Regions from separate parts of the Microcoleus sp. LAD1_D3 genome, predicted to be linked through region 2. Evidence: riboswitches for the same ligand, from Rfam matches in the RefSeq annotation. Region 2 holds a riboswitch; each other region holds the start of a gene.
What was found. A riboswitch is a leader RNA that binds a small molecule or an ion and turns the genes downstream of it on or off. The one in region 2 is predicted to bind cobalamin.
Positions count from the first base shown of each region.

Region 1: another riboswitch for cobalamin. It lies ahead of QUA74_RS14725 (energy-coupling factor ABC transporter permease); the one in region 2 lies ahead of QUA74_RS07055 (hypothetical protein).
Region 3: another riboswitch for cobalamin. It lies ahead of QUA74_RS22265 (DUF1636 domain-containing protein); the one in region 2 lies ahead of QUA74_RS07055 (hypothetical protein).

Region 1 is NZ_JAUBSB010000022.1:1,420-11,771, reverse strand. Features, by position in the region: gene QUA74_RS14775 (lipopolysaccharide biosynthesis) at 1-11, shown strand, start outside; gene QUA74_RS14770 (hypothetical protein) at 290-568, opposite strand; gene lpdA (dihydrolipoyl dehydrogenase) at 1,015-2,451, shown strand; gene QUA74_RS14760 (HEPN domain-containing protein) at 2,522-2,911, opposite strand; gene QUA74_RS14755 (nucleotidyltransferase domain-containing protein) at 2,908-3,234, opposite strand; gene QUA74_RS14750 (hypothetical protein) at 3,515-4,045, opposite strand; gene QUA74_RS14745 (hypothetical protein) at 4,079-4,582, opposite strand; gene QUA74_RS14740 (NB-ARC domain-containing protein) at 4,798-6,237, shown strand; gene cbiQ (cobalt ECF transporter T component CbiQ) at 6,623-7,423, opposite strand; gene QUA74_RS14730 (energy-coupling factor ABC transporter substrate-binding protein) at 7,420-7,752, opposite strand; gene QUA74_RS14725 (energy-coupling factor ABC transporter permease) at 7,756-8,475, opposite strand; cobalamin riboswitch at 8,537-8,683, opposite strand; gene QUA74_RS14720 (Uma2 family endonuclease) at 8,858-9,577, shown strand; gene QUA74_RS14715 (FAD-dependent oxidoreductase) at 9,820-10,352, shown strand, end outside.
Region 2 is NZ_JAUBSB010000008.1:89,864-100,215, reverse strand. Features, by position in the region: gene QUA74_RS07095 (HEAT repeat domain-containing protein) at 1-389, shown strand, start outside; gene QUA74_RS07090 (nucleotidyltransferase domain-containing protein) at 495-902, shown strand; gene QUA74_RS07085 (XisI protein) at 1,072-1,467, shown strand; gene QUA74_RS07080 (SPFH domain-containing protein) at 1,729-3,753, shown strand; gene QUA74_RS07075 (M48 family metalloprotease) at 4,184-5,029, shown strand; gene QUA74_RS07070 (DUF1523 family protein) at 5,135-5,521, shown strand; gene QUA74_RS07065 (ABC transporter substrate-binding protein) at 5,804-7,249, shown strand; gene QUA74_RS07060 (Uma2 family endonuclease) at 7,498-8,076, shown strand; cobalamin riboswitch at 8,115-8,259, shown strand; gene QUA74_RS07055 (hypothetical protein) at 8,416-8,856, shown strand; gene QUA74_RS07050 (methyltransferase domain-containing protein) at 8,876-9,742, shown strand; gene QUA74_RS07045 (ABC transporter ATP-binding protein) at 9,980-10,352, shown strand, end outside.
Region 3 is NZ_JAUBSB010000048.1:35,450-45,801, reverse strand. Features, by position in the region: gene cynS (cyanase) at 283-726, shown strand; gene clpX (ATP-dependent protease ATP-binding subunit ClpX) at 954-2,336, shown strand; cobalamin riboswitch at 2,464-2,610, shown strand; gene QUA74_RS22265 (DUF1636 domain-containing protein) at 2,633-3,043, shown strand; gene cobW (cobalamin biosynthesis protein CobW) at 3,239-4,273, shown strand; gene QUA74_RS22255 (GTP-binding protein) at 4,456-5,427, shown strand; gene QUA74_RS22250 (WD40 repeat domain-containing protein) at 5,415-6,521, shown strand; gene QUA74_RS22245 (CADD family putative folate metabolism protein) at 6,647-7,327, shown strand; gene QUA74_RS22240 (metal ABC transporter permease) at 7,533-8,372, opposite strand; gene QUA74_RS22235 (metal ABC transporter ATP-binding protein) at 8,658-9,377, opposite strand; gene QUA74_RS22230 (metal ABC transporter solute-binding protein, Zn/Mn family) at 9,468-10,352, shown strand, end outside.

The DNA.
Region 1 (10,352 bases), on a different contig from region 2:
AATTGAGATAATTTATGTGGCTTGATTCTTGTAAAGCAATCTTCAACAAATTGTGGATATATTGTAGGGTGCAACCTAAGCAGCTTCAGCCGAAAACACCGTTAACATTCAGTCGATTTTAGATTTTAGATTTTAGATTTTAGATTTAAAAATTGACTCCACAGATGAATCTGGGAGCTGGAACTTCGGTCTAAAATTTTTCGCTTGTCAACAGTCAACCGTCAACAGTCAACAGTCAACCGTCAACCGTCAACAGTAAACAGTCATTACTGGAAAATGTGCCATCGCACTATTGATTGGATTCCGGGCGTTTCTGGTGTTTGCTCTGGATAAACTGTTCCAAATCGGCGATCGCATCTTCAAAATCCGACAAATTAATTTTCGCAGGTCTAGTCTTCTTCGGCGGACTCGAAGACTGACTCGAAGACTTCGCCGGAGGCGGTGGAGATTTAGGTTGTGCAGCTTGACTGCTGTTCGATTCTATAGAATCGAACAATTCATCCAGGGACTCAAAAAATGATTGAGCCGAGGCCCGGCGTAAATCTTTCTGGTCATCGTCATCCGTCATAAGCCACTCCATAGAGTCCAAAAGTTGCCAACAAACTCTGTCCGCCCCGGCGCGTGCAGATATTAGACATGAAAACCGACTAAAACAAGCAGGGGGACAAAATTTAACCGGGCGGTGGGAATGCCTGCGGCCCAAGTTGCTGCCCCAATCTCAAACCTGCTGCGGGCTTTGTCAGCCTTCAAACTGTATTTAACTGTACACCCGCCTACTGAGTGATTTGAGACTTTGTGTAGACCCAGCTCAAAATCATCGACCCTGAAAAAATCTCAGTTACGGCTCTTTCGTTGTCTAATTAACCCTAGTCTAGTCGAGAATAAGGAGACAGGACTTATGCAACTATTACCGCTGTTCAAGGGTTGCGATGGCAACGCGCCACCTCGAAAGGACGGAGAGACGGTGTTTTTTGCTTGAGTCCTAAGATTTCAAAGGCATTAGGAGATTTTAAGGTGACTCAGGGATTTGATTACGATTTAGCAATTATCGGCGCTGGCGTGGGCGGACACGGCGCGGCCATACACGCGGTTAGCTGCGGGCTGAAAGTGGCAATTATCGAAGCGGGGGACATGGGGGGGACTTGCGTCAACCGCGGCTGCATTCCCTCGAAGGCGCTGTTGGCGGCTTCGGGGCGAGTGCGAGATTTGCGGAATGCCCACCACCTGAAGAATTTGGGAATTCAATTGGGCAGTGTGGATTTCGATCGCGGGGCGATCGCAAATCACGCTAACACTATTGTTAGCAAACTTCGCGGCGACTTAACCAACAGCCTCAAACGTTTGAATGTCGATACGATCGAAGGTTGGGGCAAAATCGCCGATTCTCAAAAAATTACGATCGAAACCGATAAAGGCGAGAAAACGATTACTGCCAAGGATATTATTCTCGCCCCCGGTTCCATTCCTTTCGTCCCCCCTGGGATAGAAATTGACGGCAAAACAGTATTTACCAGCGACGATGCTGTCAGGTTGGAATCGCTACCGAAATGGATTGCAATTATTGGTAGCGGTTACATCGGTTTGGAGTTTTCCGATATTTACACCGCACTGGGCTGTGAAATTACGATGATTGAAGCTCTAGATCAATTGATGCCGACTTTTGACCCGGATATTGCTAAGTTAGCAGAACGAGTGTTAATTGCACCCCGCGATATTGAAACAAAAGTTGGGTTGTTGGCTAAGAAGATTATTCCCGGTTCGCCAGTAATTATTGAATTAGCTGATTTCAAAACTAAGGAAGTTGTGGAAGTTTTGGAAGTTGACGCTTGTTTGGTAGCAACTGGCCGAGTTCCTGTGAGCAAGAATTTGGGATTAGAAACTGTTGGCGTGGAAACGATGCGCGGTTATATCCCAGTGAATGATAAAATGCAGGTTTTGGCGGCGGGAGAACCGGTGCAAAATTTGTGGGCGATCGGCGATGTTAATGGCAAGATGATGTTAGCGCATTCTGCGTCTGCTCAGGGAATTGCCGCAGTAGAAAATATTTGTGGTCGTGCCCGCGAAGTTGACTATTTGAGTATCCCGGCGGCGGCGTTTACTCATCCGGAAATTAGCTATGTGGGGATGACTGAACCTGCGGCGAAGGAGTTAGGAAAAACTGAAGGGTTTGAGGTCGGTTCTGTCAAGAGTTATTTTAAGGGAAATTCTAAGGCTATTGCGGAGGGTGAAACCGACGGTATGGCTAAGGTGATTTACCGGAAAGATACTGGGGAGTTGTTGGGAGTTCACATTTTCGGTTTGCACGCTGCGGATTTGATTCAGGAGGCGGCAAATGCGATCGCCCAGCGCGATTCTGTTAACAATTTAGCATTCCGAGTGCACACTCACCCGACGCTTTCGGAAGTGTTGGATGAGGCTTTCAAACGGGCGGCTGGAGCGGGTAGTCATTAATTAGTAGGGCCTGTTTTCTTGTTTTATATCCCCGACTTATTCAACAAGTCGGGGATTTCGGTATACTGTTTTAGGGCGGTGGTAGAGTGCCGATTGCATTTTCAGCTAATTCTAGAAATTCTTCAGCTTGGGCTATCGATTCTGCGGCTTGATCGCTCGTAACGGCATCAAGTTCGCCGTAATCTCCAGCATTTCGCAATTCCTGAGCTCTGATGAGGTATTGGTGAAACTTAACAGGAACTCTTCCTGTACGAGCAAATTCTCGGCCAAAGGCACTAATTACTGCGGAATGTTTAGAAAAAGATAGTCCTTCACCTTCTAAAAATGCTTCGGCGATATAAAACATAGTGTAGTAGGCGCGAGAGGCTGCATAATCCGGGTATTCGCCATCTAATATTAACTTAGCCGCTGAAAGGCTTTGACGGGCTTTTGCTAGTAAGTTTAATTGAGCCGATGTCATATTAAAATTCCCTCTTTACGGATATTTCTGAGCAAAGGGCTTTGATAATTAGTGAATTTTTCTTCATTCATAAACTGGCAGCTAATCACTTCATCATTTTGGAGCGACAAATCTGCTACAATCTGAAGAGTTCTATCAATTTCTTCGCCCGCTTGAACAGGCGCTTTCAGAACTACTAAAACATCTATATCTGAGTCGGGATCTGCGTCCCCTCGCGCTTGGGAACCATAGAGCACCATTTGCGTGAGGCGATCGCCGTAGAGTTGCTCGAAGTGCGATCGTAATTGCATCAGTAGGTTCTTAAGTTTATCGTTAATGCTCATATTTGTGATAAATGATTGGAGGGCGATCGGGATTCTTTCGTTATACCAAATATCCCACTCCGATTTGCGGCGACTCACTATAGCTTGTCTTATTAATGGTTGTCAAAGCGGTAAAAATTACCTATGGTGTTGGAGAAAAAGAATTAGTGATACTCAAAAAAATAGCGATCACACCTCAATAATAGAAGGGCGATCGCTCTTTCAGCAGCTAAGTCAATTCTCAGAAATACCTGAGCAACATAGCCTGTGTCTAGCATTTTCAGCTCATGGATTTAAAAGACTACTGGGGTTTAGCTGCTTCAACTATAGCCTGAACCATCTTAATTGCCTCTGTGATAGGTATTTGACCACTTTCGACAGCCCTCATTAAATCCTGATCCCTTTGAGGGGTAATTAGATTAAGCCTAACTGGTTCTTTCAAGGAAACGATAAATTTTGTCTTGTCACTGTCTCTAACCTTAGATGCTCTTTCTTTTGCTTCAACCTCTCTTAGCTGTTCTTTTAACTGTTGGAGCATTTCTGCTTTTTTCCCTTCGTTGAAATTGCCATCAAAGATGATCCTCTTTGCTCCAACGAGAGCTGCTGCACCTAATGCAGCAGCGCCAACAACCAATCCTACTGGGGGTGCAACCGCTATTAGCCCAAATAATATGGATGTACCGCCGAAAGCCGCAACAGCACCCGCAGCAGCACCAGCACCTACCACACCAATCCCAATATCAGCTAAAATTCCGAGTTTATCATCTGGATTTTTTTCCAATTGCTCGATCGCTTTAAGGATTTGCTCCTGAGTTGTTTTATTTTCTGACATATTAAGCCTCCTGATTGTTTCAAATTTTCTTATTTAAGCAGTGATAACGTTGATAAAAACTGCATTGAAAACATCAATCAGTAGTTGAAAAAACAATTTGGCGAGTTCAATAATGTCTTGTGCTACTCCAACTATCCCATCTACTTGACGGTAGCCTTGATCTAGTCTATGTCCAGCGATCGCACCAACAGTTATACCTAGCACTGCTGCCAATGGCGCTAACACTGGGCCGATAACTGGTACTGAACGTACCAATAGTCCCACAGCAACTCCTAGAGCAATGCCCGTAGCTAAATTAGGATGTGCTTTGACAAACTCGATAATTTTGAGCAGAATAATTTTCCCTACAGCCAAAACTTTGTTACCAGATTTTTTCGTGTAGGTAGCCAACTCGTGCAATCTGATGGTGACTTCGTGGGGCAAGCCGAGATCATTTAACCAGACATACAAATCGCTACTACTCATTGAATCGGCATCTACTTGCCAGAGAACCATTTCTAAGTTTGCTTGGGGGAGGGATAATGCTTGTGTAGTCATTTTTTTCCTATGGGAAAGCTATAATAGTGCCTCTTAAATATGATTGTGACTCTAAAATCTCAGTCTTGTCCAGTCGGAAAAAGTCGGATAAAGTAAGCACTTTTATATCATTTGCCATTTACCCACGCCAGAAAAAGCTGGACAAACTCGATCGGGTCGGAAAAAGTCGGATCGAGTAGGATATAATAGGCAAAACCCCAGCATTAACCCGACCTATGGACGTTCAAGAAGTCTTAAAACTTGCCGACGACCTAGTTTTTATCAATACGGGAAAACACTTAGACAATCTGCAAGAGGTGATACTGCGGGGAACTTTGCAAGGCCAGAAATACTCAAAAATAGCAGATGAATCTCACTGTAGTGAAGGTCACATTAAAGATATTGCTTCTGAACTATGGCAGCTACTATCAGAAGTATTAGGCGAAGAAGTCAATAAATCAAATTTTAGAGTCACATTCGAGCGAATAAAATTCTCAAGTTTCGGGAACTTCTATAAAGATTTTGTACACATTGGTAACGTCAACGTCTGTGAAAATAATTCACATTCCCCAAAAGTACCCAACTCACCAATTGAGGAAGAAGTTCTAAACAAAGGCAACACTGAACCCAAAGTGCGTCAATTCTTAGCTGAAATGCCTAAGTCTAGCATTTTATATGATCGCACATCCGAACTCACCACCCTCAAACAGTGGATTCTCCACGAAAACACCCGCCTCATCGCCATACTAGGCATAGTCGGCATTGGCAAAACCGCACTCGCCGCACAACTTGTCCAACAAATCAAAGATGAATTTGATTTCGTCATCTGGCGAAGTCTCGCCACATCTCCATCCCTGTCCATACTTCAAACAAATATAATTCAATTCTTCTGTAGGGGCGGTGCCCCCGTACCCGCCCCAAATGCCGACGGCGTGGTTGTCCCAGAGAATGGGGCAACCACGGGGGGATTGCCCCTACTGAACTACTTGCAAAAATACCGCTGTCTGCTGATACTCGATGACGTACAAATGGTAAATAGCAGCGGACAACTCGCTGGTAATTACAAACCTGGATATGAAGATTACGGCACACTCTTCAGACAGGTAGGAGAATTATCTCACAACAGTTGCTTAATCCTGATAGGTTCGGAAAAACCCAGAGAAATCGCCGCATTAGAAGGCGAAAATCAGCCAATTCGCTCATTACAACTCAATGGTTTAGGTGCGGCAGCGGGGGAAATTATCAGAGAAAAAGGTTTAGCTGAACATCAAGAATGGTCAGAACTAATTGAACAATACAGAGGCAATCCCTTGTGGTTAAAAATAGTTGCGACAATGATTCAAGATTTATTTAACGGCAGCATATCTGAATTTTTGTCTGAGGATAAACTATTTTTAGGTGATTTAGAATTATTACTGGATAAGCCATTTAATCGCTTATCCGAGTCAGAAAAACAGGTAATGTCATGGCTAGCGAGTGAAACCGCGCCAGTTTCCATCTCAAAAGTGCCAGAGAATCTGCAATTGTCTCGATCGCAATTTTTGAAAGTGATGCAATCCTTGGGACGGCGTTCATTTGTTGAAAAAATCCCGGAAGGCGATCGCACATTTTTTACCCTTGCACCCGTACTAAAAGAGTATGTCAAAACTAACTATCCCCGCCCCAACTGTGAGTAATAAAAAATTATATTGTCGTCAAGTGAATTATCGGGAACTTGGAAATGTGCGATCGCCCTGATTCAAATCCGGCCCGCTAAACTAACGAGAATACGAGAATTATCAACAATAGCCCTGGACGCGCAGGTAGTCAGAAACCGGGTTTTGGGCGAGAATACTTGGTTACAACCCGCAGATTCAGTAAAAACCCGGTTTCTTTGCTTGTGATGCGTAAGTCTCGTTGATATTAACCACCGCCACCGTCGCTAATCGTGAATATAATGCAGGACTTACCCACTCCGACCAAAGAAACCGGGGTTTTTTTTATGAAAAGACGTGGTACAGCTAGCACATTCGGTAAAAAAAACTGTTTCTCGGTTCCCATTGTCCAGGACTAACAATAAATTTAGCGTTGAAATACCGCGCTTAACAAAGTTAAAACCGTACAGCCAAACACAGCTTCCAATGTATATCTTCGCGAAGGTTTGTAAGGGTAAGAATTCCAAACGCGCAGTTCTCCATTAAAGCCGCGCGACGCTAAACTCAGCGATACTTGACGGTAGTTTTCCAAAGTTCGCTGAAGCAATTGCCCGATTAAAATGCCTAAACTGTGCATTCCTCGCTTCCAAGTGCGATAGCCACAACGCGAGTTTTGAGCAATCCAAAGTTCATCGGCGATCGCCAATAAGTTAAAAATAAACCGATACATTAGTAATAGCAGTTCTGTGACTAACTCTGGACAGCGTAATTGTCTGAGAATCTGCAAGATTTCTGTAAATGGAACCGTCAAGAGGATGAAATACATACAGCTTGTGGATGCGAAGGCGCGGGCCAATAGCAAGCTCACTTGATATATTCCAGTGCGGCTCACATACAGATAAAAAGTGCCGATGCTAATCCCCCAACCTTGCCAAATATCCCACTGAATTTCCTGGATGTGACTTAACTCAACCGCACCCATCGCCAAAGCAGGCAAACTTGTCAGCAAAAACATCAACGGTAGCGACAGCAACCGCAAATACAGTTTCCCCGGAATACCCGCATAGACGACGATCCAGACTGCTAACCAAAGGGCGATCGACAATTGGACGATCGCCCCAGAAACTAGAGACAGAATTAAAAGGGCGATCGCAAAGGATAACTTGTGAGATGGCGGCAACCCCCGCAAGCGATTTGTATAAGCCAGACTATCAATCTGATGGTTCATTCCGACGATTTACGATCCGATTGCTGCCGAGATTGCGATCGGCCTTTATACAACCCAATGACGTACCCAACTACGCCAGCCCCCATCGCCGCTTGAGACGCAAACAATAGACTTGAAATTTCGCTGCTAGCGGGTTCAAACAAATGATTAAACCAAGGTTTATAACCCGGTTGAATTTCCGTAATTGCTTTCTTAGCTTCGTCATCTGAACCGCCGTATTCACCCCGCACAAAAACGAGAGGAAACGCTGCCAGAACAATCACAGCGCCAGCCAACAGCCAATTTTCCCGCGAAGTAGATTGGTGATTTTTTGTAGGTTTTTGATTCACGGCTTATGACTCCTGCCTCAATAATTTCAAAGTTTCTAACTCCTGCTTCCCGTAAGAATGCAGCCAATTCCAGACCAATAGAGTCAGCAATCCCTCACTGATGGCTAGGGGTAATTGAGTGATAGCAAAGATGCCAGCAAACTTGAGAAACGAAGCCATAAAACCGCCACTTGCTGCCGGAAAAGCTAACGCTAATTGAATCGAAGTCGTCACATAAGTCAGCAAATCTGCCAAAGCCGCCGCACAAAAAATTGCTGCCCGCTGGCTACCAGTTCGCAACAGCAATTGATAGATAAAATACGCAGCGAAAGGGCCAACAATCGCCATCGAAAACATATTCGCTCCCAGCGTTGTCAAGCCGCCATGCGCTAACAGTAACGTTTGAAACAACAAAACTAAAGCCCCCAGTACCGCCATCACCGAAGGGCCGAATAAAATCGCACCCAAACCGGTACCCGTTGGGTGAGAACAACTCCCCGTTACCGAGGGAATTTTTAAAGCAGAAAGCACAAAAGTAAACGCACCGGCTAAAGCTAGCAATAGTTTAAGTTCCGGGTGTTCTTTTGTAATGCGAGTAATTGAGCGCAAACCTACTGCAAAAAAAGGCAACGCCACCATCCACCAAAATGCAGCCCATTGCACCGGCAAAAAACCTTCCGAAATGTGCATAGCTGCGGCGGGCGTTGCCGATCCCAGGACAATATAACAACTCAAGCCAGCCATCAATCCCAAGCTGACCAATTTCCGATTTTTGGCCTTCACACTGAACCTCGCAGATGAGACTATGTAAACTAACACATCGGCGGGCATCCTGACTCAGAAAGCGACAAAACTCTCATTACAGTTGCGGGACAGCGCCGGACTTGCACCGAACTTTCCCCGTTTCCTCTAACGGCTGCTCCCCATTAGAACCGACTGGTTAGACATAGTTTAGTCGATCGCGTAAGTCTCAGCAAATCTTTTACAAAAATTACTTCAGATTAACTAAGTCAAAATTACCTCTCATCTTCTCTTATCTTCCTTCGCGTCTTCGCGGTTCGTTCAATAAATACTATTGTCAAACAAATCAAAGGTATAATGTTAGTGAGTTTTGAGGAAAGCAGCCATGTTAGATTACAAATTTCCGAGGCACTGGCCCTCAGCCGATGAACTACCCGACTCTGATGAAACGCCTGTGGATAACGAACTGCAAGAATTAATACCAGGATTGCTAAAAGCAATATTGCTCATACTTTGGGCAGAACGCATGGACTGGTTTTTTGGCATAGATATGGGTATCTATTATCACCCCGACAAACCTGCCATTGTGCCCGATGCTTTCTTGAGTTTAGGTGTAGAAAGGTTTTATGATGAAGAATTGCGTCCCAGTTACGTGCTGTGGGATGAAAATGTTCTGCCAACTTTTGTGCTGGAAGTAGTTTCCCCAAATTATCGAAAAGAATACACCGCAAAGTTGGAGGAATATCAAGCTTTAGGCGTACTTTATTACGTCATTTATTCTTCCCGCCGCCGCCGTAAACCCCGTTTAGAAGTACATAAGTTAGTCAATGGGAAGTACGAATTACAGCCCGGACATCCAGTTTGGATGCCAGAGATTGGTTTGGGGATTGGTTGTGAAAAGGGAAATTATTCTGGGGTGACAAGGGAGTGGTTGTATTGGTATGATGCCGATGGAAAACGTTATCTGACTCCTGAAGAAAAGGTGAAAGAATCAGCGCAACTCGCCCAACAGGAATCACAGCGCGCCGATCGATTGGCCCAACGTTCCGATCGACTAGCTCAGCGATTGCGGGAGTTGGGGATAGATCCTGATAATCTGGGCTGATGGCAATCAAGAGTACCAGACTGACCGACTCTAGACGCTCAGAAACCGGGTTTTTCAACCGAGATCGATCGTCCTCAAGGGAGGATTTTCTGGAAAAAACCCGGTTGCTGCGTCCAGAAATATGTGAATATTTATCGCAAAAATCAGGAAAGATCGAGCTAGATTTGGGAAAAACAGACAATTGGACGGCAAACATTGAGTTCCAGCTCGAAAAAATGAAAATCAGGAGAGGTTATTAAATAATGGTCATGGATCTGCGTTCTTACGATGTCATCTGTTTTGGTGATGAAGTTCCAGGAGTTCTAGCTGTTATCTCTGCCTCCAGAGAATATCTTCGCCGCACAAAGCGTTATCCGCGAATTCTACTGATGTCTAAAGGAAGCTTGCAAGAAGGAATTGGCGGACATTTGGTAAGAGGCGGTCTTGCTTATTTAGATAGAAGTCAGATTAGTGAAGAACTTCAACAATCTTTAAAGTTAGATACCTTTGGTTCACCGGCGACAATCTATAAAGAATTCTTACAAAAATCCGGCGTTAAGGCAATTGCACTTGACCCCGGCAAAGCCAGTGCAGCGCTGAAAGAAATGCTGATAAAAGCTGGGGCAGATATCCTCAGCAAAGTAGAAATTAAATCAGTCACTAAAGAAGGTCAAAAAATTGCCAGTATAACCACCTCTCAAGGCGTAGTTTATGCCGGCAAGCAATTTATTGATGCCACGGTCAATGCCGAATTAGCTCAAGCTGCCGGTGTGAGAAAGCTGAAGGGATTTGAAAC
Region 2 (10,352 bases):
ATGCGGTCAGGCTTTTAGGCGAATTTGGTACTAATGATAAGCAAGCAGTTGCGCTACTGATTGAGTTGAGTCGCCACAGCAATTTTGTAATTAGTAATTTTGCAATTCAATACCTGGGAAACGCTAATGTAATGCAAGAACAAGTCATCTATACATTAATAGACCTACTTTATAACACTCCAAATAGCCGCATTTATGCAGCTTACAATCTGGGTAAAATAATTAATAGATATCCGCTTTCATCAGCAGTGTCACCTTTAAAAAAATCTCTAAAAAATTATATACCTACTCAGGAAAGTTTTACTCTTTATTGCAAGTGCTACGATATTCTTTCGCAATGCACTCAAACTATGCCTTTCCCAGAGTATTATGAGGCTTGGCACAGTTAAGCAACTAATTAATTATTGTTGACTGCATTGATGTAATGTCTCAATTTAGTGAAATTATATTAACATAGTAAATGTCCGATCGCCCTCCAATCATTTACCACAAATATGATCGTTAACTATAAGCTTAAGAACATACTGACGCAATTACGATCGCACTTCGAGCAACTCTACGGCGATCGCCTCACCCAAATGGTGCTCTACGGTTCCCAAGCGCGAGGTGATGCACATCCCGACTCAGATATAGATGTTTTAGTAGTTCTGAAAGCGCCAGTTCAAGCTGGCGAAGAAATTGATAGAACTCTTCAGGTTGTAGCAGATTTGTCGCTCCAAAATGATGAAGTGATTACCTGTCTGTTTATGGACGAACAGCGATTTATACATTACAACGGGTCTTTACTGAGGAACATTCGCAAAGAGGGAATGTTCCTCAATAAGCCTTTGACGGGCGGGCAGGATGCCCACCCCACAAAAAAACTTACTCTTTGTGGAAGAGGTCGGAAAGCCTGTTCTTGAGAATGCTGCAAAATTTCAATTTCAAATTATTCTATAATAGAAGTCTCTATTTGGCAATTTCTCGACCGATTTTTAATAGCGTATTTACCATATAATTAGTACAAGTGTTATTAAAAAATCAGATTGTAAAAGTGATTATTTTTGATGATAAAAGTGAGGCGAGAGTTTAATGGATACCCGATTAAGATACCAAGAAATTATCAAAACCATACTGCAAGAACACGCCAGCTACCGCGCTGCCATACCTGACGGATATACTTCCCAAGTTCTCTTTGATGATCAACGAGGAAGCTACTTAGTGTTGGATATTGGTTGGAATGAGGCCAAATACCTTCACGCCACACCAATCCACATCAATTTAATCGGCGATAAAATCTGGATTCAATATGAGGACACCGAAGAAGGAGTAGCAAGTGATTTACTGGCAGCAGGCATTTCTAAAGAAGATATTGTACTCGGTTTTCGCCATCCTAATGTGCGGCAATATACTGAATTTGGAACTGGTTTGAGTGGCAAAGATCAAGGAAATGTTGCTGAATCTGCTGCTGTTATGCCGTCAGCCTAAGTAGAGTACGGAGACGGATGTGCTGGGCGGACGCCGGCGGATTTGAAGCATGATAGGGGGATTATTTTGGGGTAGAGAAACGGCACTGCCGCTTTCTCCGTTACTATTTGGGGGTACGGGTTTCAGCCCCTGCCGGACTAAAGGTATGACTTTTATGAACTAAAGTAATGAATTTAATGAATTGACCTTAAAAGAAACCTGTTGAATAATTGTAGCTAACAACTTTTCAGTACATTTTAGCTTAAAAACAGGTAAAAAACTATGACTAAATCACGTTGGCTTCGCAAGCTTTTACCATTGACAGTATCTTTAGCAACCGCGCTCACTCCTGCTGCTGCGATCGCGCCACCAACTTCTGCTCAAACCAATCCGCCGCCACCCCAATCCCAAGAAGTTCAACCAGCCCAAGAAGCAGGAATTAGCATCCCGATGTGGATCTATCCCGTAGGAGGAATTGTACTAATTTTCATTTTCCTACCTAAGATTGGCTGGATTTTGGGACTGATCGCGATCGGCGAACGAGAAGTGGGAATTGTTACCAAGAAATTTTCTCGCAAAAATTTGCCATCCAGTAGATTGATTGCTCTCGATGGCGAAGCAGGTTTGCAAGCAGATACCCTTCCTCCCGGCTGGCATTTTGGTTATTTTCCCTGGCAATATAGCATTCGCAAAGAGCCTGTTGTTGTCGTTCCTCAAGATGAAATCGGTTTAATTGTTGCTAATGACGGAGCCAGCATTCCTGCCGATCGGATTTTAGGTAAAGTCGTCGATTGCGACAATTTTCAAAATGCCCGGAAGTTTCTCACCAGCAGTGGAGAAAAAGGGCGGCAGCTAGCCATTATCACAACAGGTACTTATCGGATCAATACGGCTTTATTTGAGGTCATTACTTCTGCGAATGCCACTAAAAACGGTATGCAGCCGTCGGACTTGAAAGTATACAAACTTGCTCCAGATCGCGTGGGAATTGCGAACGTGCTAGACGGAACTCCGATTGATGAAGGTGAAATTGCTGGCCCCATAATTCCCGGTCACGACAATTTCCAAAAAGCGCAATCTTTCATCAAGGGTGGCGGGCGCAGAGGGCTGCAAGAACAGGTGATTCTATCGGGTTCTTGGAACCTAAATCCCTGGTTTGTGCAAGTTGAACAAGTAAAAATGACCGAAGTGCCGATCGGCTATGTAGGCGTCGTAATTTCCTATGTGGGGCGATCGCACCAAGATGTAAGCGGTGTAGCTTTTACCCACGGCAATCTCGTCAATAAAGGCGATAAAGGTGTGTGGGTCGAACCGCTTTATCCCGGCAAACATCCGATCAATACAAAAGTGATGAAAGTCGAACTTGTCCCCACTACGGATGTAGTTTTAAACTTCACATCACGGTTCAGTGGAGAACACGGCTACGACTCTAAGTTAAGCGCTCTGAAATTGCTTTCTTTTGACGGATTTACGTTTGAGTTAGAAGTTTTTCAGATCATTCATGTCGGTACTTTGGATGCACCGAGAGTGATTTCGCGGCAAGGTTCGATGCAGAATCTCATTGACCAAGTGCTGCGTCCAATTGTGGGCAATTATTTTCGCAATTCCTCTCAAGAATATACAATACTCGATTTCCTGATCGCCCGCAGCCAGCGCCAAGCAGAGGCGGCAGAACACGTGCGTCAAGCCCTGCGGGCCTACGACGTGCAAGCTGTGGACACGCTGATTGGTTTGATTTCGCCACCACCTGAGTTGATGCAAACATTGACCGATCGCAAAATTGCTCAGGAACAGGAGAAAACTTACGATGTGCAGCGCATCTCACAGTCGCAGCGTCAAGAATTGGTGCGCGCAACTGCGATCGCGGACATTCAAAATCAGGTGGTGGCGGCAGAACAAGGGGTGAAAATTGCCCAACTGAGTGCAACTGCTGCGATCGAACACGCAAGCGGTGAAGCAGAAGGGATTCGGCTGATGGGACAAGCAAAAGCGGATGCTTATCAAGTTGGTGTCAACGCTCTCGGCACCCAGAGTTACACGCTGCTGCAACTGATGCAGGCGATCTCAGATGGCAGCGTTCGCGTTGTTCCCGATGTCGCAGTGAATGGTAACGGCGGTAGTGGGGGTTTGCTTGACGGTTTGATGGGCATGATGATGTGGAATCAAACTAGCAAAAATGGAGAAAATGGAGCAGCATCACCTGTAATTAATGTCAAAAAATCGGATGTTGCTGTTGCGGAACCTCTGGCTAAATCACCAGTAGCAAAAGTGAATTCGGTGAAGTCGCCGGAGTCTCCTAATCATTAGTCTCCTAATCATTCACCAGTTGCTCAGTCTGTGGCTGTTGCAGAAACTGATATTGACTGGAAATTTGGTGAATTTTCTGACGATATTTAAGTAGATTTGTGGATTTTTTAGAGAGGACGATTGTCCTCTCTGAAAGCTCTTAGTCAATAAGGACTCTTTGTCCTTTGACTGCGTAAGTCCTATATTTGCTTTTCTCGATATTGCAAACAATTTTCAAAATATGACTTTTATGAACTCGAAGTTCATGAGTTTTATGAAATAAATTAATGAATTATATGAATTGACTTTTACCGCTTGTTTGATTAGGTTAACACTATTCACTTAAACGTGAGTAAATATCAAATCATGAAACAGACATTAAACAAGCTATTTCTGCGACAAATCCGGTATTTTCGGAGTTAAAAAAGTAGAAAATTTAGGAGTTTCGGAGATGTGGAATCAAATTAAAACAGTTGCTTTGTTAGGTCTGCTGAGCGCTCTGTTAACTACCATTAGCTATGGAGTAATCGGCGGTACAGGTGGTGCGATTATAGGTATTGTCTTGACCGCTGCGATGAATTTCAGTGTTTGGTATTACTCAGATAAAATTGCGCTAGCAACTTACGGTGCTCGACCTGTAACTGCTAGCCGATCGCCGAAAATTTACAGCATGGTGGAAAGACTCTGCCAACGCGCGGGTTTGCCCGTGCCAGCAGTGTACGCGATCGCGACTCCGGCTGCCAATGCTTTTGCGACTGGTCGCGACCCGGAACACGCAGCGATCGCTTTTACTGATGGCATTCTGAATCTGCTGTCAGACGACGAACTCGAAGGGGTGATCGCGCACGAACTCAGCCACATCCAGAACCGCGACACCCTGACGCAAGCAGTAGCAGCTACGGTTGCAGGTGCGATTTCGCTGTTAGCGCAGATGGCTAGCAATGCTATGTGGTTTGGAGTGGGAGGAGGCGATCGCAGCGATCGCAATCCTTTCGGGTTGATTTTAACTGTCATCTTGGCTCCTATTGCTGCTACAGCAATTCAGTTAGCAATTTCGCGCACGCGGGAATTTTCTGCCGATACAAGTGCAGCAAAATTAACTGGAAACCCGCGCGCTTTAGCTAATGCTTTGCAACGCTTAGAAACCAGCGCACGACAAATACCCATTCAAACCAATCCCGCTTTTGCACCGCTGTTAATTGTCAATTTTTCGGGTAGAGATTGGTATAGAAGTCTATTTTCTACTCACCCTTCCACACAGGCGCGAATTAAAAATTTGTTGAAGTTAGAACAATAATTGCCAAATTTTGAAGGGGACGGTCGGGAGAATATCATCGACTGACATCACAAATTAAAGCTTGTCATGCAATCAAATCCCATTTTGAATTTATGAGGGCATTTTATGAACCGAAACAATTCTTTTCAACGCAGTAACACTAGAGCCAATTTTCTGTCTAATTTGTTTTTTCACAACTCATTGTTAATGTGGGTTGTTGTCTGCAACCTTCCTGTGGCAGTGTTAAACTACACCAACGTGCAAGAACAAGAGGTTCAATTGATTGATTTGGAAAGTCGGCGATCCGGCGAGTCCAGCGAACTCCGGTTAATTCACACCAACTCCGGCGTGTTTAAGAATTCAGACACGTTTTGGTGGTTCAAATTCAACAGTTCCGACGTTCAAAGCAAGCTCATTCAAGCAAAACAATCTGGTAAAAAAGTGCGGATCAAAACTGTTGGTACCCGCATCCCTTTGTTTTCCCACTATCCGAATATATTGGAAATTCATTGAACTGTTTGGATTGTCGCGTAAAACTCATTTTCAACCCGACATACTAACTACTGACTGTTTCAGAAATTGAGGTTCAGATTGTCCCGCCTCTAAATTTTACAGCTAACACGCGATGAAACTATTGTGGGGTGGGCATCCTGACCGCCTAAAAATACAATTATGACTTTTATGAACTTAATTAGTGAATTTAATGAGTTGACTTTAACAGAATTTTCTTGAATACTGATTGTAGTTAACAGCCTTTGTGTAGAATTTGTAGAAATTTTATAAGGATAAAAAATCATGTCCCAAGATAACAACATAAAAAGTCCGCCGCCCATCTTTTTTATTGTTGCTCTCGGCTTAATTGCATTTGGCGCGTACAAGTTCCTTCCCGGTTTATTCGCATCCAAAAGTTCAGATATATCTACTTCTACTTCTACATTTACATCGGGTGCGAGTCCATCGGGTGCGAGTCCATCGGGAACGAGCGCATCGGGAGCGATCGCCAATCGTATCAGTTTAGGAAATCAGATATTGCTGACCTCCTACGCAACACCTGACAAACAAGCAGGAGTTAAAGCTTTTGCTGAGGGAAATTACCAAGCTGCCGCCCAATATTTTCAGAAATCGCTGCTACAAAATCGCAACGACCCGGAAACCATTATCTATTTGAATAATGCCCGTTCCCGCAATGGTTCTTCCTTGAAAATTGCTGTCAGCGTCCCCATTGGTAGCAACCCCAATGTTGCCCAAGAAATCCTTCGAGGTGTTGCCCAAGCTCAGGATGAAATAAATACTAGCGGTGGCATCAATGGCGCACAACTGCAAGTAGAAATTGTCAACGATGACAACAGTCAAGAGGTTGTCAGAGAAGTTGCAAGGACATTGACAAAAGATCCGAGTATACTAGGAGTAATTGGACACAATGCTAGCAACGCATCTCTCGAAGCTGCTCCGATCTATCAGCAAGAAAAACTGGTAATGGTGACACCGACGAGCTTTGCCAATAATCTATCAGGATTTGGCAGTTACATCTTTCGGACAGTCCCCAATATTAGCGTCATGGCTGCTCCCCTCGCAGAATATGCAGTCAAAACAGCAGGCAAAACTAATATTGCTATTTGTTACGACTCCCAAGCACCGGATAATATATCATTTAAAGATGAATTTGTGGCATCTCTTACTGCTGCTGGAGGCAAATTAGTTCCCACTGTTTGCGACTTTTCAATACCCTCTTTTAATCCCAACATTGCGATCGCCGCTGCTGTCAGCAAAGGAGCAGAAGCATTGATGCTAGCACCCCACATCGATCGCATTGACCGTGCTATTTCTCTGGCACGCATCAATCAAGGCAAATTGCCACTCTACGGCAGCACAACAATGTACACCTTTCAAAGTTTAAAAGATGGGCAAAAGGACGTTGACGGGCTTGTTTTGCCTGTTCCCTGGCATCCTGAAACTAATCCCGGTAGCACTTTTCCAGAAAATGCCAGCCGCCGTTGGGGAGGAGTAGTAAATTGGCGAACCGCAACAAGTTTTGATGCGACTCAAGCTGTCATCGCAGGCTTGCGGCAAAGCAATACGCGGGAAGGGTTGCAACAAGCACTCAGAAATGCGAGTTTTGCGACACCGGGAGCAAGTGAAGAAGTAAGGTTTTTGCCCACGGGCGATCGGGCTGGTAAGCCGATTTTAGTGCAAGTTAAACAAGGAGGAAGCACTGGCTATAACTTTGTCCCGCTGCGGTAAGTTTGTTAAGTGCGATCGCGCGGGCGGGCTCTTCGGCCCAACCCCTACTCCCCACAAGAAAATTCAATCTTTGTGGAACAGGCATCTTGCCTCTTCTTGATGCCAAACTCACGCCCCACCAGAAAATTCCCTCTTTGTGGAACAGGCATCTTGCCTGTTTCTTAGCATGATTAAAATCTACTTTTCTGTTGAATCAGCCAAATTTTTAAGATAAAATGAAATGAGTAGATTAAAGGAGAGCGTTGTGTATGATCGCGCAAGTTGAAACCAAAACCTACACCGCTGAGGAATATCTAGAATTGGAAATCAATTCTCAGGATCGGCATGAATTTATCAATGGGGAGATTGTTCTGATGGCTGGCGGCACACCGGATCACAATGAAATTACGAGCATCTTAAATGCTATTTTGAGGGTGAGTCTTAAGGGTAAACCTTACAGTATTTTTGCATCGGATCAGCGGCTTTGGGTTCCGCAGCTTAATAATTATACTTACCCGGATGTGATGGTGGTAGCGCGCCCGATCGAGCTGCAATCTGGACGGACGGATACAATTACCAATCCGCTGCTAATTGCTGAGGTGCTGTCTAAAGGTACTAAAGCTTATGACCGCGATGAAAAGTTTGCTGCCTATCGCAGTATTCCTAGTTTTCAGGAGTATTTATTAATCGACCAATATCGGCTACAGGTCGAGCAATATTCTAAAACTGATGCGAATAAGTGGATTTTTTCGGAATATAGCTGTATGGGCGATCGGCTGAGTTTAACCTCTGTTGCTGTGGAAATTTCGCTGGCCGATTTGTATGAAAATATTGACTTTGGTGAATAGGCGGACGGTTTTTTGTCAAATGTTCCAAATAGTGGTAATATCCCCGTATATCGATCGGCTCTGATGGAGAACAGCCATCAGACGTAAGGGGGAAAGTTCGGTGCGAATCCGGCGCTGTCCCGCAACTGTAATGAGATCATTGCATCTCTGAGTCAGGATGCCCGCCGATTTGTTTACCTGTTGTTTTTCATCTGCGAGGTATGGATGATGGTGAGTTTATTATTTTTTTTATTATTGGATTGGGGTTTTTTAACCGCAGATATAAGCAGATGAACACAGATGAACGCTGATGTAATTGGATCTGTGTTCTGAAGCGTATAATATTTTAATGGAAAAGAAATGCGAATTGAAGATAGTGTTTGGCAGGGTAGTTTTGGCTACTGGCAAAACTTGTTTATTCACCAGAATATTTTGCCGATCGGACATACTGCTTGGAATGGTTTTTTGCATCAAGGACGAGGCTTGGTTGCTTGCAAAATCAATACTCCCATTAACGGTTCTGTGAATTGGAGCGTAGATACTATCAAGTACGATCTGCAATTTATTTCCGACTTGGAGGCAACCGTTTATTTGCAGCAACTAGAAATAGAGGAAAATACTGTTTCAAATCTGCTGCAAATCATTGATAGCTACGAACCCAAGGCAGCCATTATATTTTTGTCGATCGCCAACGGTCACATTGATATCAATTTGTTGCAAAGGTTGGCAATTTCTCCTGTTGAGTGCTATGAACAGGTATGCAAGCGCTGGGAAGAATTTCAACTCTGCCCTAAATCCTAAAACTTACTAAATTTTCCGAATGCCGCAGCCAAAATCCATCGAAATTTCCAAGGTAACTCGCTACCAAAATGCAGCGCTTAATTACTATTTGGGCCTGACAGATTCGCCCTACCTTCACTACGGCTATTGGGAAACCCTACCTGTGCCCGCTGACGAACTAACGATCGCACGATTGCGCCTCGCTCAGCAAGCTTATACTGTAAAACTGTTGGATGCGATCCCCAAAGGCACTCATACGATACTCGATGTGGGCTGCGGGATTGGCGGAAATGCGGCTTATTTGCTCGATCGAGGTTTTGCAGTCGAAGGGCTCGCACCCGATCCGTTCCAACAACAGCGCTTTCTTAAGTGTACGGGCGATCGGGCAATCTTCCACCTCACGAGGTTTGAAGACTTCAAAGCAACCCATTGCTACGATCTTATTCTCTTTAGCGAAAGTAGCCAGTATATGTCGGCTGTTGATATTGCTAACGGTGCCGCCAAAATCCTCAATCAGGGCGGTTACGTTTTGCTGGCTGATATGCTGCGATCTGATGCTAATTATAAAGAGGGAATGTTCTCTAATTGTCATGTTGTTACGGAACTTCATGCAGCATTAAACCAGGCTGGATTCACTTTAGTAAAAACTGAGGATATTTCCGCCCATATTTTGCCAACAATCGATTTGTATGTGGATACTTTCCGCCGATATGGACTAAATACAATGATCTATGTTGCAGATTTGATTGCAATCACTGTTCCCCCCGTCCACAAATTCCTGCGCTGGATATTTCGTCGCTGGTTCAAAAAGCTCGTGGTTGAAGGATTGGAGGCAAGTCAACTTTTTGAGCAACATCTCTGTTATGAAATGCAACTTTGGCAGTTGTCAAAATCTGATCGAGGCTGACACAAATATAGCAATTCTAAATCATTTGTGAATTTCTTACTCCCTCCCCTTGATAAGGGGAGGGTTGGGGTGGGGTAAAAAGTTTACGACTCCTGCAAGGATTGCTATAGAATGGAAATCGGTAATCGGTAATTGGTAATCATTCATCGGTAATCGGTAATTGGAGGCATAGCCTCCGGGTATTTATTCCCAGGCAGAGCCTGGGAACAAAGCTATACAAAATAAAAAATAACGAATATGTCTGAATGGATTCTTGAATTCGCTGGCACTTCCTACTCCTATCCCTGCGGTTCGCGAGTGGCAATTCAGGGTTTAAATCTCAAAGTTCCCGCTGGGAAACGGTGCGGGCTGATCGGTCAAAATGGCTGTGGGAAAACAACATTTTTTCTGTTAGCAAATGGCTTATATCAACCGCAACAGGGAATCATTAGCTGGCAAGGTAAACCTTTTCGCTACGATCGCAAATCTTTGATGCAACTGCGCCAACAAATCGGACTCGTCTTTCAAAATCCAGAACATCAATTAGTAGCTTCGACGGTAGAAGAAGATATTTCCTATGGATTGTACAATTTAGGCTTAAGAGAATCCGAAATTGCTCAACAGGTGCAGC
Region 3 (10,352 bases), on a different contig from region 2:
TATGAGTTATTTTAGGATTTATCAGTTGTATCAATAGTGATACCAGTTGGAAAAAAGAATGCAACTGTTGACTAGCTCCAAACCCTGATAGTCATCAGTCATTGCCAACCTAACATCTCAAATCTCAAATCTCAAATTGTATGAGTTGTGGGTTGACGAGAGCAGCTTTTGCTGATAATCCGAGCTATCAATTCGATTTTTTTCTCCACTTGGTATTGACAAAATCCCCAAAACATGAGAGATATTTCACATCTGACACTGGAGTGAAGGGGAGAATATTTAATGGCAATTTCAGGAATTACAGAAAAGCTTTTGGCGGCTAAAAAAGCTAAGGGAATTAGTTTTGCAGATTTGGAAAAAGTTTTGGGGCGCGACGAAGTTTGGATTGCGGCGGTTATTTACCGTCAAGCTACCGCATCAGCAGATGAAGCCGAGAAAATTATCTCGGCTTTGGGACTAGATAGCGAGACGGCTGCGGTTCTCTGTGAACCTCCCTTAAAAGGCTCTTTGGAATCCTCGGTTCCGGTTGACCCCCTGATTTATCGTTTCTATGAAATTATGCAGGTTTACGGGATGCCACTCAAAGCAGTGATTAACGAAAAATTTGGTGACGGGATTATGAGCGCGATCGACTTTACTTTGGATGTCGAGAAAGAAGCAGACCCAAAAGGCGATCGAGTGAAAATAATTATGTCGGGAAAATTTTTGGGATACAAAAAATGGTAAGCCCGTGCCACTTTATTTTTAAGTGAAAATGAAAAATTCAAATTTGCTCGAATGACTCATGACTAATGACTAAAGCCTCAAAAGTGTTAACTTAGAAGCAGAGAGCGCGAAGCTTGACAGGCTTGGGTGTCCGATCGGGAAACCCTTCTAGGGCAAAGCTAAGGTCGCTCCCGCGGCAACTTCCCCAGTCAAAACAAGCAACCGCAACCGTAAATTAAGAGGCAAATATGTCAAAATATGACTCCCATCTCAGATGCTCCTTTTGCGGCAAGTCCCAGGAGTACGTCCGCAAGTTAATAGCTGGGCCCGGCGTCTACATTTGCGATGAATGCGTGGAACTGTGCAATGAAATTTTAGAGGAGGAGTTCTTTGACTCCAGTAAAACAATTGGTCAACAGATTCCCCAATCAGAGGTGCGAGAGTCTCAGGGACAAGGAACGCGGCGTCCGGGTCGATCGAACAAATCGAAAATCGTTTTAGCTCAAATTCCCAAACCGACAGACATTAAGCAGCATTTAGACAACCACGTCATCGGCCAGCATTCAGCAAAAAAAGTTCTTTCTGTAGCAGTTTACAACCACTACAAGCGCTTGAGCGTTGACCAAGCTAAAGATAACGACAAGTCTTCCCCTGACAGCGATGTAGAATTGCAAAAATCCAACATCCTGCTAGTTGGGCCGACAGGTTGTGGCAAAACTTTGTTAGCGCAAAGTTTGGCGCAAATGCTCGAAGTTCCGTTTGCGGTAGCCGATGCGACGACACTGACAGAAGCTGGATATGTCGGCGACGATGTAGAAAATATCTTGCTGCGGCTGTTGCAAATGTCCGATTTTGATGTTGAATCGGCGCAGCGGGGCATTATTTATATTGATGAAATTGACAAGATTGCTCGCAAAAGCGAAAACACTTCGATCACCAGGGATGTATCGGGAGAAGGAGTGCAGCAAGCGCTGCTAAAAATGTTGGAAGGAACAGTGGTTAATGTTCCCCCGCAAGGCGGTCGCAAACATCCTTACCAAGATTTTATTCAAGTTGACACTAGCAAAATTCTATTTATTTGTGGCGGTGCTTTTGTCGGTTTGGAAAAAATAGTTGAACAGCGTTTGGGTAAAAAATCCTTGGGCTTTATTCAGCCAACAGAAAGCGACAGCAACTCAACTTTGCCGGCGAAGGATAAGCGGGCCGCTGATATTTTGCAGCAGGTACAGCCCGACGATTTAGTCAAGTTTGGTTTGATTCCTGAGTTTGTGGGGCGGATACCGGTGGTGACGGTGATTTCGCCGCTGGATGAAGCAGCTTTGATGCAGATATTGACCGAGCCCCGAAATGCGCTGGTGAAGCAGTATCAAAAGCTGTTGAAGATGGACAGCGTGGAGTTGGAATTCCAGCCGGAAGCGCTACGGGCGATAGCCCAGGAAGCCTATCGTCGCAAAACTGGCGCCAGAGCTCTCCGCAGCATTTTAGAAGAGTTAATGCTCGATGTCATGTACGAGTTGCCTTCTCGCAAGGATGTGGCTAACTGTATGATTACTCCTGAAATGGTCGAGAAGCGATCGACTGCGGAATTGCTGTGGCATCCCGCTTGGCACAAACAGCACGAAACTGCATAATTTGTAATCTGTAGGGTGCTTGTGGCGCACCCTACAAACTACTAGACAAGCCCCCAGATTTATCCCTGGGGTGGCTTTCTCCAATCTAAAATCTAAAATCTAAAATCGATTGGCGGCAAGTGCGGTATGATGTGATTTCGCGATCGGTTCTAGCGGGGAGCAGCCGTTAGAGGAAACGGGGAAAGTTCGGTGCAAGTCCGGCGCTGTCCCGCAACTGTAATGAAACCCTTGTGGTTTCTCAAGTCAGAATGCCCGCCGATATCTAACTCACTTTTGAACGCATCTGCGAGGTACGGATGATGGATGGAATTAATGCGGCTGTACGCACAAAGCACAGTCTATTTGTTTGCACTGCTTGCGCTAGTGTTTGGAAAAACGGCAAGCGCGAAGGTAAAAGCGGCGGTCAACAATTCATGGAAAATTTGTCGCAACTCGCTAAAGATTGGGAGTTTTCTGATAAGTTTGAGATTCAAGAGGTTGAGTGCATGAGTGCTTGCAGTCACTCTTGTGCGGTGTCTTTTGCTGCTGTTGGAAAGTACACTTATCTGTTTGGCGATTTACCTGCAAATGAGTCGGAAAGTATCGAGGCTGTACTCGAATGCGCGGGTCAATACTATGCTAAATCGGACGGTTTGTTGCCTTGGTCTGAGCGTCCTCAAGCTCTGAAAAAAGGCGTTTTAGCAAAGATTCCACCACTACCAAATTAGATAGGTTTGTAGTAAGGATTTTATTTTTTTCCTTTCCTTCTAGTTCCCAGGCTCTGCCAGGTGACGCATACCCAGAGGCTCTGCCTCGTATTAAAAGCGCTCCTTTATTCCAGCGAGGCAGAGCCTCTAGATTAGCATTCCCAGGCAGAGCCTGGGAACGAGATATCCCATCACCCAATAAGCACAAAATTATCAATGCACAAAATTCCTGTTACTGTCATCACTGGTTTTCTCGGTAGTGGCAAAACTACCTTAATTCGCCACTTATTGCAAAATAATGAAGGTCGCCGCATTGCTGTTCTGGTGAACGAATTTGGCGAAATTGGAATTGACGGAGAACTGCTGCGCGATTGCCAAGTTTGCGACGAAGAAGAAAATGTCAGCAGCAATATTGTTGAATTAACAAATGGTTGTCTTTGCTGCACTGTTCAAGAGGAATTCTTGCCGACTATGCAGGAATTGTTGAAGCGCAGAGAACAAATTGATTGTATTTTAATTGAGACTTCGGGCCTCGCACTTCCTAAACCTTTGATTCAAGCTTTTCGCTGGCCGGAAATTCGCACTGGTGCTACAGTGGATGGTGTTGTTGCTGTTGTCGATTGCGAAGCTATTGCTAGCGGTACTTTTGTCGGTGATATGGATGCTTTGATGGCACAGCGACAGGCTGATGATAGTTTAGATCACGAAACTCCGATCGAGGAATTGTTTGAAGATCAGTTAGCCTGTGCCGATATGGTACTTTTAACGAAGGTCGATCGCGTAGATGCGGAAACTCACCAGAAAGTCCAAAGCTGGTTGCAGCAAGAGTTGCGTCCGAGTGTGAAAATTGTGCCCTGCAAAGGGGGCGAAATTAACCCCGATGTGCTAATGGGATTTAATGCGGCCGTTGAGGATGATTTGGAGTCTCGTCCGAGTCACCACGACACTGAGGAGGAACATGAACATGATGATGATATTAACTCAACTTACTTTATTGCCGATCGCGAATTTGAACCTGAAGCATTGGTGAAAAAACTGCAATCCTTGATGCTGCAGGAGGAAATCTATCGGATTAAAGGGTTTGTGGCGGTTCCCAAGAAACCGATGAGGATGGTGTTGCAAGGTGTGGGTTCGCGGATAGAATATTTTTACGATCGCCCTTGGCAACCTTCGGAACTCCGCCAAACCAAATTAGTGCTGATCGGTCGAGAGTTAGAGCGCGATCGAATTGCAGCTATGATTAACAATTAAGTGTCATCGGACAGGGACGGGTTTATCGATATTGTGAATTGCAGCAAATTTTATTGGTAAAACTCGCCCCTACAAGCTCTCACGAACAATTTATTAACATTATTTAATATTGTGACCACTGGCAGCAAGTCTGGTGTAGAATAACGATAATGGTTATCATTGTACACTAATCGAGGTCAAGTATGGTGAGTGCTGGGGCGATCGAATCAGTTCCTGTTACCGTTCTCACGGGCTATCTAGGTGCAGGCAAAACTACGCTGCTGAACCGTATTTTAACAGAGGAACACGGCAAAAAAGTTGCAGTCATCGTCAACGAATTCGGCGAAGTAGGCATCGACAACCAACTGATAATTGATGCCGATGAAGAAATTTTCGAGATGAACAACGGCTGCATTTGCTGTACAGTCCGAGGCGATTTAATTCGGATTATCGGCAACTTAATGAAGCGGCGAGACAAATTTGACCACATAGTCATCGAAACCACAGGTTTAGCCGACCCTGCACCCGTAATTCAGACATTTTTTGTAGACGAAGATATGCGGGACACATTACTGCTAGATGCAGTTGTCACGGTAGTTGATGCCAAGCACATCTGGCAGCACTGGGACGCAGACGAAGCTCAAGAACAAATTGCATTCGCTGATGTAGTTTTGCTCAACAAAACTGATTTAGTGAGTGAGGAAGAATTGGCAGAATTAGAAAAGCGAATTCGCGCCATGAATGCAATGGCAAAAATTCACCGTACTCACAATGCTGAATTACAAATGGATGCTTTGTTAGGCGTCAAAGCATTTGATTTAAACCGGGCATTAGAAATAGAACCAGACTTTTTGGGCGAACACACTCACGAACACGACGAAACAGTAACTTCCGTAGCAATAGTCGAATCCGGTGCTATTGATGGCAACAAATTTAGCGATTGGATCGGCGAATTGTTGCGAACTCAAGGCACGAATATCTTTCGGAGCAAAGGCATTTTGAATATGGCCGGAGAAAACAACAGATTTGTTTTTCAAGGAGTGCATATGCTGTTCGATGGCAGACCGGATCGACCTTGGAAAGCTACAGAAACTCCAAAAAACGAGCTTGTATTCATCGGTCGCGACTTAAACGAAAATCAATTGAAAGAGGGTTTCCGTCGGTGTCTAGTTTAAAAGAAACGGGAAAAAAAAAGAGCGGCAGCCGCGAACTAACCCTGCAATTTCACGCTAAAGAAATGCTGTCTGACTACGTAACTGCTGTTACTTGGTCGCCGGATGGCACAACTTTAGCAGTCTGTTCCGCTGCGGGCGAAGTGAAGCTGGCGAAAGTAGCGGCAGTTAATGAATTGTCCTTGCAAACGCTACAAAGTGCCACGGGTAAATCAGCCGATTGCTTGTCTTTTTCCCGCGACAGTCAATTCCTAGCTGCTGGCGGACAAGATGGAAAAGTGCGAATTTGGCGCGTTAATTCTGGGGAATTGATTGCTGATTTGGATAACCAGCGCGTCTGGGTTGATAAGTTAGCTTGGAGTCCCAACTGCAATCAGTTAGCTTTCAGTATGGGTCGCTACGTTCAAGTATGGAATGTTGAGGATAATGTTGTTGAAGTAACGCTGAATTTCGACTCATCATCTATCTTAGATTTAGCATGGCATCCGATGGTTCAATATCTGGCAGTTAGCGGCTATAAAGGTGTCAAAGTTTGGCATGGCGAAGACTGGGACGAAGACCCGGAAATTTTATCAGTACCCTCTGCAACCGGTGCAATTGCTTGGTCGCCACAAGGGGAATATTTAGCTTGTGGCAATATGGACAATACTCTCATTGTTAATGAATGGGGCAATTTTGAACCCTGGGTAATGCAGGGTTTTCCGGGGAAAGTTCGGCAGTTAGCTTGGTCGGGTAAAACTAATTCTTTGGGTGCACCTTTGTTAGCTGCTTCGAGTTCTCAAGGCATTTCTGTCTGGGAAAGAGACGCTGATGAAAGTGTCGGTTGGGAAGGTTGGGCGTTGGAAGTGCATGAAAAAGTGGTAAATGCGATCGCCTTTCAACCTAGCACATTTTTATTAGCTTCCGCATCCGCAGACGGTCAAGTTTGTTTGTGGTACGAAGCAGAACAATTGCTGCAAATTCTAGAAGGTGCAGAGGGGGGTGTTTCCTGTCTCGCATGGCATCCCGATGGCCAGTTTCTCGTGGCCGGCGGTAGTGGTGGCGAATTGCTGGTTTGGTCAAAGTCTATGCGCGGCAAAGGGTTCGGGCGGCGCTAAGTTCGCATAACGGGCGATCGCACCAGTTTGACTAAAACATAAAAATTGAAAACTTGGTCTTGACAAAATGCTAGATTACAATACCATTTTAGTGGCTGAACTATCCTCAAAGGCGATCGAAAATTATGACCCAACAGCAATTTCTCGAACAACTCAACAATATTCTAGACCAAAACCACCTGCTGAAACACCCGTTCTACCAAATGTGGAACGAAGGTAAACTCGACCTCGCAATGCTGCAAGAGTACGCACAAGAATACTACCTGCAAGTCCACAACTTCCCCACCTACGTCAGCGCTACGCACGCCGCCTGTGACGACATCAAAATTCGTCAAATGCTCCTCGAAAACCTGATAGAAGAAGAGAGAGGCGCTGCTAATCACCCCGAACTGTGGCTGCGCTTTGCCGAAGGTTTGGGTTTAGACAGAAACGCAGTTCTCGATCGCGAACACTTAGAAAAAACCACCGAATCCGTCCGCCTTCTCAAAGACTTGGCCCGCAGCGAATCCCCCGTCAAAGGTTTAGCAGCCCTTTACGCTTACGAAGCGCAAATCCCCGAAGTTTCTACAACCAAAATCGCTGGTTTGAAGGAATTTTACGGCATCGATTCCGAGGCTGCTTTGTCTTTCTTTAAAGTCCACGAAAAAGCCGACGAGTTCCACTCGGAAGCTACCCGCGAAGCGCTGTTAGAACTTTGCCAAACTGAAGAAGCAAAACAGGAAGCGCTGTTAGCCACCGAGAAAGCAACTTTTGCTATCAACTTACTGCTTGACGGCGTTTACGAAGCTTATTGTCAAGCTAAGTAAGCTGTACTGCATTTAAATTGCCTATATGGGGCGGGCTAGAAGCCCACCCCACAAGAGTCTAATTATTTTTTTAGATGCAATTTAAATGCTGATTAGCTTAACTCTAAAAAACGCATAATTTGTAGGGCGCGTTAGCCTAGTGATTGGGGCGATCGCCAACCATCTCAGAACAAAACCCGCCCACCCTCACCAACAATCCCGGTACTCATTCTCCTCTCTTTCTTGTCAAAATTCCTTGAGTGGGACTCAACAGCAAAGCCCCTAAAAATAACCCAAAAATAACTAATACAATTGCCGCACCCGATGGCACATTTAAATAATAGCTGAGATACATACCAATCACGCTAGCTATAATCCCAATAATGGCTCCTAATCCCATCATAAAATGTAGCTCTTTTACCAACAAATACGCCGTTATTCCCGGCCCGATTAACAGCGAAATTACTAACAGCGCCCCCACAGTTTGCAAACTCGCAACAATCGTCAGCGTAATCGCCGAAATCATCCCCAAATAAATCCAGTTTACAGGCAAACCGCACGCTTGCGCTCCCTGCGGGTCAAAAGTATAAAATAGCAGTTCTTTATAAAACATTTTAACGGTCGCCAAAATAATCAAAGTTATGACAAAAGTCTGCTGCACGTCAGCAGGTGCAACTGACAAGATATTCCCGAATAAAAAACCGTCTAAGTCTAATTTTGTGGTTCGCAACAAGCTAATCAACGTCACGCTAATTGCTAAAAATGTAGATAAAATTAATGCCATAACTGCATCAATCTTTAGGCGTGATTGCGATTGAATCCACGCCATAATTACGGCGCTGATAATTCCCGATATAAACGCGCCGATAGAAATATTGAAACCTAAAGAAAAAGCCACCGGCAATCCTGCTAATACTGAATGGGCAATCATGTCAACCATCATTCCCATTTGCTGTACAATTAAGTAGGAGCCAACAACGGCGCAGAGAATTCCTAGCAAAACGCCCACAGCGATCGCATTTCGCATGAACTCGAATTGTAGTGGCTCAATTAGTAGGTTTAACATTGAATTACGTCAATAATAGGATTTTTTCAACTACAATAGATCTCTGCAAAAATCCTTTTCATCAATTGATGGGACGGGCAAGATGTCTATCCCACAAGAGTTATTTTTTCTTGTGGGATGGGCCGGAGAGCCCGTCCTAATTATTTTTGCAAGAGGTCTAATCAATTGCACAGGTGGGAGGCCCGGGCCACTATCAATTGCACAGGCGGGAGGCCCGTGCCACTATCAATTGCACAGGCGGGAGGCCCGTGCCACTATCAATTTTAAAGATAAATCTTTTTTTGCTTACGCCGAAACTAAACTTAAATCGTATCCATAGGCTTTTTGAATATTGGCTGCTGTGAGCACTTCCCGGCAGGTACCAGTTGCAATTAACTGCTTATTTAGCAATAATAAATTGTCGTACTGTTTTAAAGTTTCGCCTAAATCGTGGCTGATTACTAGCAAGGTTTTATTTTCTGCTTTTAGTTCGGCAAAAATATCGAAAATAATTTCTTCGGTTGCTTTGTCGATCGCATTAAAAGGTTCGTCGAAGAAGAATAAATCGGCTTGTTGGGCGATCGACCTTGCTAAAAAAATTCGCTGCTGCTGTCCCCCAGACAGTTCGCCAATTTGCCGATCGCGCAAATCCCACATTCCTACCCGCAGCAAAGCAGCTTTGACCAATTCTTGGGACTGCTTCGAGGGACTGCGAAACCAACCAGTCTGAACGGTTCGCGCCATCATTACCGCATTCCACACCGTAATCGGATAATCCCAGTCAATTTGCGATCGCTGCGGCACATAAGCCACCCGCGACAACTGTTCCTTCAGCAGTCGCCCCTGATATTTCACCAAGCCCCGACAGGTGGGTATCAATCCCAGCATCGCTTTCACCATCGTGCTTTTCCCCGCGCCGTTGGGGCCGAACACGCCAGTTAATTGCCCCGATTCTAAATGGAAATTCACGCTGTTGAGGGCGGAAATTCCGCGATAATTGACAGCCAAGTCTTGCACTTCTAGCATAATTAGAGATTTTGAGAACGATTCTTGTTCGTAGCTACTAGAATAGGATAACTCGAAAAAGCAATAACGATTATCGTTCCAAAGGTGAAAATGTTAAACAACTTGGCTGGAAAAACCCGCAGATTGTGGGGTACGGCTGTTTTGGCAATAGGCTGCGGAGTGGTTGCGTGCAGTGGAGGACAGAACGCCAGCAATCGGGCGCCAGAGAGTCCCGCCGCAACTCAAACTCCAGCCAGTCGGGCCGCCAACTTGCCAAAAGTCGTGGCCACGACTGGCGTTATCTGCGACATAACTAAAGAAATTGCTCAAAGTTCGATCGACACCACCTGTCTGATCAAGCCGGGAGACGACCCCCACGCCTACCAAACCAAGCCGGAAGACCGCAAAGCGATTGAAACGGGCAATTTGATTTTATACGGCGGCTACAACCACGAACCCAGCATCATTAAGTTAATTCAATCCAGCAGTAATTCCGCGCCCAAAATCGCCGTACACGAACTCGCAGTTCCCAAACCGCTGATAGGCGAACACGAGCACGAACATGGTGAAGAGAAAGCGGAAAACCAACCCCATGCAGAAGGCGAAAAAGTCCCTGACCCTCACGTTTGGCATAACCCTCAAAATGGCATCCGTATGGTAGAAACAATTCGGGATGAATTGATCAAAGTTTCTCCGGCCAATGCTCAACTTTTTACAAAAAATGCAGCAAGCTTAACAGATGAGTTGCAAAAAATAGATACTTGGATAAAAGCTCAAATTGCGACTATTCCACCAGAAAAACGCAAGTTAGTAACAACTCACGATGCTCTGAGTTACTATGCCGATGCTTACGGTTTGGAGAATGCTGGAGCTTTGCAGGGTGTGACAACAGAGGAACAGCCCACTGCAGCAAGAATTGCCGAATTGTCCTCACAAATTAAGACCGCAGGAGTGCCGACAATTTTTGCCGAAACTACAACTAATCCGAAGTTGATG